DNA from 3 places in the Bacillus sp. SIMBA_154 genome. Region 3 is predicted to be linked to each of the others. Evidence: riboswitches for the same ligand, from Rfam matches in the RefSeq annotation. Region 3 holds a riboswitch; each other region holds the start of a gene.
The links. Region 3 has a riboswitch for S-adenosylmethionine ahead of R0K30_RS06020 (methionine biosynthesis PLP-dependent protein). Riboswitches for the same ligand answer to the same signal wherever they lie in the genome.
Positions count from the first base shown of each region.

Region 1: another riboswitch for S-adenosylmethionine. It lies ahead of R0K30_RS19260 (sugar ABC transporter substrate-binding protein); the one in region 3 lies ahead of R0K30_RS06020 (methionine biosynthesis PLP-dependent protein).
Region 2: another riboswitch for S-adenosylmethionine. It lies ahead of mtnK (S-methyl-5-thioribose kinase); the one in region 3 lies ahead of R0K30_RS06020 (methionine biosynthesis PLP-dependent protein).

Region 1 is NZ_JAWJBV010000021.1:38,598-41,743, forward strand. It holds gene R0K30_RS19255 (right-handed parallel beta-helix repeat-containing protein) at 1-947, shown strand, start outside; SAM riboswitch class I at 1,066-1,176, shown strand; gene R0K30_RS19260 (sugar ABC transporter substrate-binding protein) at 1,346-2,464, shown strand; gene R0K30_RS19265 (sugar ABC transporter ATP-binding protein) at 2,537-3,146, shown strand, end outside.
Region 2 is NZ_JAWJBV010000002.1:397,930-401,075, reverse strand. It holds gene mtnA (S-methyl-5-thioribose-1-phosphate isomerase) at 1-642, opposite strand, end outside; gene mtnK (S-methyl-5-thioribose kinase) at 649-1,842, opposite strand; SAM riboswitch class I at 1,923-2,080, opposite strand; gene R0K30_RS05460 (pyridoxal phosphate-dependent aminotransferase) at 2,244-3,146, shown strand, end outside.
Region 3 is NZ_JAWJBV010000002.1:500,489-503,634, forward strand. It holds gene metC (cystathionine beta-lyase) at 1-440, opposite strand, end outside; gene R0K30_RS06020 (methionine biosynthesis PLP-dependent protein) at 437-1,555, opposite strand; SAM riboswitch class I at 1,633-1,754, opposite strand; gene R0K30_RS06025 (alpha/beta hydrolase) at 1,975-2,715, shown strand; gene R0K30_RS06030 (YjcG family protein) at 2,768-3,146, shown strand, end outside.

The sequences.
Region 1 (3,146 bases), on a different contig from region 3:
TGCTCAACAACCGAGTGTATGACATTCAGACGACACACAAAAATGGGAATGCGCATGGTATTGCTGTCTATGGGACAAAAGCTCCTGCTGCCATTGAAGACATTGAAATCAAAGGAAATACCGTTGAAAAATTAAAACTTGGCTTCAGTGAAGCCCTTGTGTTAAACGGGAACGTCAAAAAATTTCGCGTGACACATAACACGGTCAGGCACACTGATAATATTGGCATTGATTTAATTGGTTTTGAGAATGTAGCCCCATCTAAAAAATATGATCAGGTCAGAAATGGTGTCGTATCTAGAAACAAAGTATATGAGATTACGAGTTATGGGAATCCAGCTTACGGCAAGGACATCTCCGCTGGCGGAATTTATGTGGATGGCGGGAAAGACATTGTGATCGATCATAACATCACACATCACAATGACCTTGGGATTGAAGTCACAAGTGAACATAAAGGGAAAGTGGCGGATCGCATTCGCATCGAGCACAATCAAGTGTATCTAAACCGTTATACAGGCATTTCAATTGGCGGCTATGACAAGAAGCGGGGCGGAACAACAAACACGACCATCTCACATAATATTTTGTACAAAAATGACACAGCCGGCCTAGAAGGCGGTCAATTGCTCATGCAATATCAAGCAGTGAACAATCGGATCACGAATAATATCATGACAGCTAGTAGATCGCATTACTTAGTCGTGAACCTTTATCAAGTGAACCAAAAGAATACATTTCAGAAGAACGTCTATGATGACCGCAAAGGTGCGAAAGCATCACAGTGGGTATGGCGCGGAAAATGGATGGAAGGCTACAAAACGTATCGCTCCAAAAGCGGTCAAGATAAAGGATCAGTACACCTCAATCCACATTATGTGAATGAGAAAAAATATGATTTCCGTCTGAAGAAATCTTCACCTGCCAAGAAAATCGTCGGCAGTTAATCAAATCAATGACCATGCACATATCATTTTAGAAATATTCAAAAAAGTCATTGACATTGATGGGACATCGCATTAAAGTAAAGAAGACATTTCAACTAAAACAAATTTCATAACGGATCTCTTATCAAGAGAGGCAGAGGGACTGGCCCTATGACGCCCAGCAACCGTTTCTATTTTTAGAAATTGGTGCTAATTCCTGCAAAGCTGTTACAGCTTTGACAGATAAGAGAGGAAGACTTCCCGATACATGTTTCATGCAACGGTGATCAAGCCTCTCTTCTTCAAGAGAGGCTTTTTTGTCTCTATTTTAGAAGCAATCCATTGGTTTACTGGCGTTTTCTTACTTTTTTACCTAGTTTTCTGATGTGATAAATAAAATAACTGGAGGAGGAACAGCAATGAAACGTAAATATTGGACATCATCTCTTGTATTATTGACGATCCTAACCGTCCTATTAGCAGGCTGTGGAGCAGGATCAAGCTCAGGCTCAAAGGCGAATGCGAACGAAAAAGTTTCCTTTGACAATGTACCGAAGCGCTTTGCAAAGGGACAGGGAGCAAAAATTAAAGTCATCCGCAAAATCGGCGGAGACGATCATACGGCTCAGTTTCTAGCTGGAACAAAGGCAGAAGGTGAAGCGCTAGGCTTTACGGTGGACGTGTACACAGCAAACGGGGATACAGCGAAGTTCCATGATGCGATCTCTCAGGCGCTAGAAGAAAACTATGATGGCTTTATCATCTCTCATGGGGACGACGAGGCGACAGTCGCTGATGTGAAAAAGATCACAGCGAAAGGCATTCCCGTTGTGGCGTTTGATTCGAATCCTAAGCTGAAGAACATCAAAGGGGTCACAGTGACGTCACAAGATGACGAACAATTAGCAAAAAAATCATTAGACGCTCTCGTGTCTGATTTTAAAGGAAAAGCAAATATTGCGTACCTCTGGGTAGATGGGTTCCCGCCAATGGTGAGACGAAACAAGGTGTACCAAGAAACACTCAAACAGCATGCAGGGCTCAAGGAGCTTGACCGTTTTGGCATTGCTTCCTCTGATACGTCTGTTCAAACACAAAATGCAGTGGCTGCCATGCTGAATAAGTATCCAAAGGGCAAGCTTGACGCTATTTTTGCCACGTGGGACGCATTTGCTATTGGTGCGGCAAGAGCCTTAAAGGAAGCAGGAAGAACAGAAGTGAAGATTTACGGTATTGATGTGTCAAACGCCGATCTTCAGGAAATGACAGCGAAAGACAGCCCATGGAAGTACACAGCAGCGGTTGATCCGAAGCTCATTGGTGCAGTTGACGTGAGGATTCTTGCGAAGAAAATAGCTGGAGAGAAAACACCATCTTCCTACGACCTTGAGGCCTCTCTCATTTCACAAAAGCAGCTTCAACAAGCAGGCAAGGCCATCAATATGGTCAATCTTGCGGAAGAAGTAAAGGGGTTCGGTTCATCTACTGCTTTTGAAGAAGATTGGATGAAGACCTTGAAGAAACATTATGCAAAATAAACAACGTACACTCTCTTTCCATAGAGGGTGTTTCGTTTTTCAAATGACGATCAATAGACAAGGAGGACACCTATGACTTCGCCGCTTGTTTGTATGGAGAACATTTCGATTGAATTCCCTGGGGTTAAAGCGCTGGATCAAGTGAATTTCACATTAAAAAAAGGCACGGTCCATGCGCTGATTGGAGCGAATGGTGCTGGGAAGTCAACGTTAATGAAAGTTCTTTCTGGCGTTCATTCGCATTTTGAAGGAACCATCCACATCAATGGCAAGGCTGCATCGATTCAAACACCAAAGGAAGCGGCCTCATACGGTGTGCAGACGGTCCATCAAGAAGTGGATACGGCTCTTGTTCCCTATTTAAGTGTTGGTGAGAACATGATGATGCATGAGATTGAGAAAAAATCATTTGTCCGCTGGAAAGAGCTTCATCGCAAGGCGGCTCAACTATTAAAAGAGATGGACATCGACATCTCCACAAAACGTCTTGTGAGTGATCTGACACTTGCAGAAAAACAGATGGTGCTCATTGCCAAGGCCGTTTCGATCAAATGCAGCATTTTAATTTTAGATGAACCAACCGCTCCGCTTAGTCATGCGGAAACAAGCAAGTTATTCTCAATGATTGATCAGCTGAAAAAGAATGGAACGGGCATCGTTTTTATCTCCCATCGCATGCCCG
Region 2 (3,146 bases), 100 kb from region 3:
ATCCACACCGCCCTGCATCAGCTCCCATGTCGTCAGTCGAGCGCCTTGAAGAACAGGGCGTGTTTCACAAGCATAAATGTGAAGATCAAGATTTTTCTTTTTGGCTAAATAAAAAGGAGCAAGCGCTGTTCCGTAACGGCTCGTTGCGATGGAGCCTGCATTACAAATGGTCATAATACGGTCACCTGATTTAAAGAGCTGGAGAGCATTTTGACCAATTTGCCTGCATGTTTCTTCATCTTCGATTTGAATTTGAATGGCTTCATGGACAAGATCTGTTTTGGCTGCATTCACCGAAGCAGCACGCTCAATGCGCTGAATCAGTCGGTCTAATGCCCAGGCAAGGTTCACAGCTGTTGGACGAGCACTGTTTAAATATTCTTTTAGTCGAGCGACTTCTTGTTGAAAGACATCAATTTCTTCTGTATCAATTCCTTGAGCACTCAGCGCCAGCCCAAAAGCTGCTGTAATGCCAATAGCAGGTGCTCCGCGCACTTTTAACGTCACAATCGCATCATACACATCTTCTTTAGTAAATAAATGCTCAAATACGGTTTCGGCCGGTAATTTTTGCTGATTCAAAATGTTAATATGGTTTTCTTCCCATTCGACGGAACGGGGAACTTCAAATTCTTTAGACAAAACCCGTCACTCCTTTACAGACTGCTGGAATAATGCGACGAGGTCAGACGCTGTTTCCACTGCATGATATTGTTTAATGAATGTTTTTCCGAGCGTAAGTGCTGCTTTTTTCTGCTGAATCCGTTTAGTTGATGATGGAATCGCATCCAGATCAGCCGCATGAGCAAGCCCAATTGTTCGGCGAACAAGCTCACAGCCGGCAAAGCCTGTCGCTTCTTTTAAAATACGGTCAAAGGTTGTTTCTAAAAAGCTGTCCGATACACTAAACGCTTCAATGCTGTCTTCTTTCCAAGCCTTTGTGAACACTTCTTTGAATGTGGCCCATACATTGACAACATGAGCAAAAAGGTGCTGCTGATCCTGTTCATTCTCATGAGATAAAGCATTCAAGAACAGATTGGCAATAAAGTGTCCGATATCAAATCCAAAGGGACCGTAAAAAGCGAATTCTGGATCAATGATCTTTGTTTCAGTCTCGCTTGCAAAAATACTTCCTGTATGAAGATCTCCATGAACCAGTGTTTCAGCTGAGGTTAAGAAAATGCGCTTTAGCTCTGCTGCTTTTGCTTGCACGGCAAGATCCGCCCACAGCGCTTCGGCATCTTCTCTTAATTCCTCTTCGAAGTCATTTGTTTCACTATTAAAGAAAGGGTCTGTGAAGACGAGCTTTTCTGTGATGTCACAAAGATCAGGGTTCGTAAACTGCTTCACGAATTGTTTTTTGATTTTAGGATTTGTGGCAAAGTCAGATGTGTAAAATAGTGTTTTGCCTAAAAATTCACCGACATGATCTGATAAGTGCGGATATTGTTTTCCGGCAATTAGCCCTTTTCTGACGATTTCTAAGTGTGATAGATCCTCCATTGCTGTCACAGCAAGAGCTGTATCAGAATAATAGACTGCTGGTACGAGGTGCGGCGCATATTCTGACTGCTTAATCAGTACAGCACTTTCAATTCTTGCACGGTCTAATGTAAGCGGCCAGCTCTCCCCAACCACCTTTGCATAAGGCAGTGCCTGCTTGATGATCAATCCTTTTTCACGTTTGTGATCAAAAATATGAAAGACGTAATTTAAATTCCCGTCACCGATTTCAGTACATGTCAAATGACTGCTTTCTTTGATCAAACCAAGTCTAATCGCCAGTGCAACTGCCGAGCTCTCTGTTAATTCTTCATATGATGCCGTAAGTGTAACCAATTGCTTCCCCTCCAAATCATATAAAAAAGCCTCTTTCTCCTGAGAGAAAGAGGCTTGATAGCGTGTATGCTCTAAGCCTCTCTTATCTCTCAGCACATACGTCTGATGGAATTAGCACCGTGCCCTATAAGACAATTGTCTTGGCGCTTTACTTGCTGCGCCCCACTTCACAGTGGTATTAACGGTCGGTTGCTGTTGGGGTCAAAAGGCCAAATCCCTCGCCCAACTCTCGATAAGAGAAATCAATATGTCATTGTTTTGTCTGCATGCATTTCTTAATTCAAGATATTATCAGAGCTGCTCTTCACATGTCAATCTTTTTTCAAAATTGCTTTACAATTCATAAAACAATCCATTACAGTGAGTGTATTGTCACGTAACTTGAATAGAAGGTGAAAAAAATGGAATTCCAGCAATCAGATGTGTTGAAACATTTACCGAAACAGTTTTTTGCGTCGCTTGTCCAAAAAGTGCAGAAAAAAGTGCAGGAAGGAGCTGATATCATAAATTTAGGCCAGGGAAATCCTGATCAGCCAACTCCTCCGCATATTGTAAAAGCCATGCAGGAAGCGGTAGCAAAGCCCGAAAATCATCAATACTCCTCTTTTCGCGGAACAGCAAAACTAAAAAAGGCCGCCGCAGCCTTTTATGAAAGAGAATATGGTGTCACGCTTGATCCGAAGACAGAAATCGCCATTTTATTTGGCGGGAAAGCGGGACTTGTTGAGCTGCCGCAATGCTTACTGAATCCGGGTGATACGCTGCTTGTCCCAGACCCTGGTTATCCTGATTACTGGTCAGGCGCTGTGCTTGCTGGAGCTCATATGGTCACCATGCCTCTTCTTGAACAAAATGATTTTTTACCTGACTACCATCTATTGCCTGAGGCTGATAAGAAACAGGCAAAATTGATGTACTTAAATTACCCAAACAATCCGACTGGTGCCACTGCAAGTCGTGCATTTTTTGAAGAAACCGTTACTTTTGCGAAAGATCACAAATTGTGTGTTGTCCATGATTTCGCATATGGCGGCATTGGATTCGATGGAGAAAAGCCGGTCAGCTTCCTGCAAATAGATGGAGCGAAAGAGACGGGTATTGAAATTTACACATTGTCCAAAACATATAATATGGCCGGCTGGAGAGTTGGTTTTGCAGCAGGAAATCCCTCTGTCATTGAAGCGATCGAGCTTTATCAGGATCATCTGTTTGTGTCACTGTTTAAAGCTACTCAAGATGCAGCAGCAGAAGCTCTTTTAAGCGATCAAACGTGCGTACAGGTGCAAAATGATCGTTATGAAAAA
Region 3 (3,146 bases):
GTTTCCATATAAATGACCTTCGTATTCGATTGAATGCCTTGTTTGACTTCATTCAAATCCGTCATGTCCACGAAGGTATGCTCAATACCAAATCTCGAAAGGACTTGCGTGATCATACGGAATGTTCCGCCGTACACATCTCTTGTGACAAGGACGTGATCTCCCTTTGATAAAAGAAGAAAAGCGGTTGAAATGGCCGCCATGCCTGACGCAAAGGCAAGACCTCTTGTTCCTCCTTCTAACGCTGCAATGGTATCCTCTAATGCTTGACGTGTAGGAGTTCCTGATCTGGAATAGTCATATTGGCCAAATTCATCAAAGCTGCTTTGATGAAACGTGGACGCATGCTGAATCGGCACACTGACTGCACCTGTTGAACGGTCTGTTTTAAACGCATTATGAACAAGTTTTGTTTCGAGTGTCCAATCGTGTGTGGTCATTTGGCATGTACCTCCTCTTTCACTTGTGATAATGACTGTTTCAGATCAGCTTTCAGGTCATCCACATGCTCAATCCCAACAGAGAAACGGAGCAGTTTGTTACACACACCGTTTGCTATGCGAATCTCTTCTGGAATGTCCATGTGCGTTTGCGTGGCAGGATACGTAATGAAGCTTTCGATTCCACCAAGACTTTCAGCAAAACAAATCGTTTTCAGCTGCTTTAAAAATGGATTGACCCAGTTCTCTTTGGCTACACGAAATGACAGCATTCCTCCCTTGCCTGGGTAAAGAACATCTTGAATTTCAGGCTGCTCCTCTAAAAAATCCGCTAACTCCTTCGCATTTGCCTCATGCTGACGCATTCTAAGGGCCAATGTTTTCATTCCTCTCATTAAAAGCCATGAGTCAAATGGAGATAGGACCGCTCCGATGGCGTTTTGATGCTGGAACATGTCTTCAGATAGCTGCTCTCCTTTTGTGACCACAAGCCCGGCAAGGACGTCGTTGTGTCCGCCTAGATATTTGGTTGCGCTATGAATGACAATGTCCGCTCCAAGCGTAATCGGCTTTTGCAAGACTGGGGTGTAAAAGGTGTTGTCGACAATGACCAAAGCGTCATGCTCTTTTGCAATCTTCGCTATTTTTTGAATATCCGCTTCCTGCATGAGTGGATTTGTCGGCGTTTCAATAAAGACGGCTTTTGTGTTTGGCGTGATTTTAGAGCGTAAACAGTCTTCATCTGAAAAATCATCATAAAGAAAACGCAAGCCGTATTTTTTCCATTCGTTTTCAAACAAACGGTATGTTCCGCCATATAGGTCTGATGAGACAATGAGTTCATCTCCGCTCTCAAATAGAGCCATGATCGTTTGGATCGCTGCCATTCCCGAACTGAAGGCAAAACCGGCCGTCCCTTCTTCGAGTGAAGCAATCGCATCCTCTACAAGCTGTCTTGTTGGGTTTTTCGTTCGAATGTAATCAAACCCTGTTGATTCACCTATGCCTCTATGTCTGTATGCTGTTGAAAGATAAACGGGAGGACTGACTGTGCCAGTCGCCTCTTCGCTTCGGTTTCCAATTTGCGCTAATTTCGTTTCCACATGTTCTGTCATTTGACACCATCCTAAGTAAAATCTGATTTCAAAACAGAAAACCCCTTCTTCATAAGAAGAAGGGGTTTAATCGCTTCCTCTTATCTTCCAAGCAAAAAAGCTGCTTGCTGGATTTAGCACCTTGGTACATCACGTGACGTGATGCATACCGGTTGCTGAGGTTTCAAAGGGCCAGTCCCTCCACCTCTCACGATAAGAATGTGTTGTCTGTCTGTTCTAATTCTTAATACTGTAACGTATTAAAACTCATTTTTCAAGGGGAATTGTAATGATTAATTAAAATTTTCTGTATTTTATAATAGAATGGATGTCAGCCGATTTGATTGCATGTTAGCATATAGGAACAACGCTGTCTTTCATGTTACAATGAATGGAAACGTTTCACTTGTGATGAATTTGGTTAGCTGGAGGAATGGATTATGGTGAAGAAAACAGGAATCATTCAAGAAGAAACCTTACAGTCAAAAGAACTTGGGACGGACATGACCGTTTTAATCTATTTGCCAGTCAATTACTCCCCGCTTTATACATATCATGTCATCATTGCACAAGATGGTCATGATTATTTCCGCTTAGGTAAAATAGGCAGACAGGCGGAAGAATTGATGCAAAATAAAGAAATAGAACGCTCGATTATCATTGGTGTTCCTTACGAAAATGTCACTGAAAGGCGAGATACGTATCATCCAGATGGCACAAAGTTTGAGGCGTATAAACGCTTTTTGGCAAATGAACTTGTCCCTTATATTGATGAACACTATCCAACGTATCAAATTGGGTCAGGACGTACGTTCATTGGTGATTCACTAGGCGCTACGATTTCACTCATGACAGCCATTGATTATCCTTCTTTATTTGGCGGGCTGATTTTGCAGTCTCCATACGTTGATGAGTCGGTCTTAGAAGCCGTCAAACAGTCAACAATACTTTCTCATTATGCCATTATCCATCAAATTGGATCGGAAGAAACGGCTGTGAAAACAACAGATGGCCAAGTGCTTGATTTTATCAAACCGAACGCAGACTTAAAGGCCCTTCTTGAACAGTCTGGTGCGGATTATTTATTTGAGACATTCGAAGGGGATCATAAATGGACGTTTTGGCAGCCACTCATTGCCCCTTCGTTAAAAAGAATGCTCCCATATTCGTTAATCAACTGAATTTTGTTATAATAAACAATAATAAATACTTTCTTAATCAGGAGGGAACATGATGAAATACGGAGTTGTTATATTTCCATCAAAAAAATTGCAAGATATTGCGAACTCTTATCGGAAACGTTATGATCCGAACTATGCACTCATACCGCCTCATTTAACATTAAGAACACCTTTTGAATTAACGGATCTAGAAGCAGCTGAGATCGTTTCAACCTTGCGAGAGTATGCAAAAAATGCTTCTCCCATTGCCTTACGTATTAAAAAATTCAGTTCATTCGCTCCTGTAAACAACGTCATTTATATGAAAGTAGAACCGAACGAGGACTTAATGGGTCTAAATGAAAAATTGTACACTGACCCACTTGCTGGCACACCGGAATATGCATTTGTTCCGCATGTAACAGTGGCTCAAACATTATCAGATGATGAGC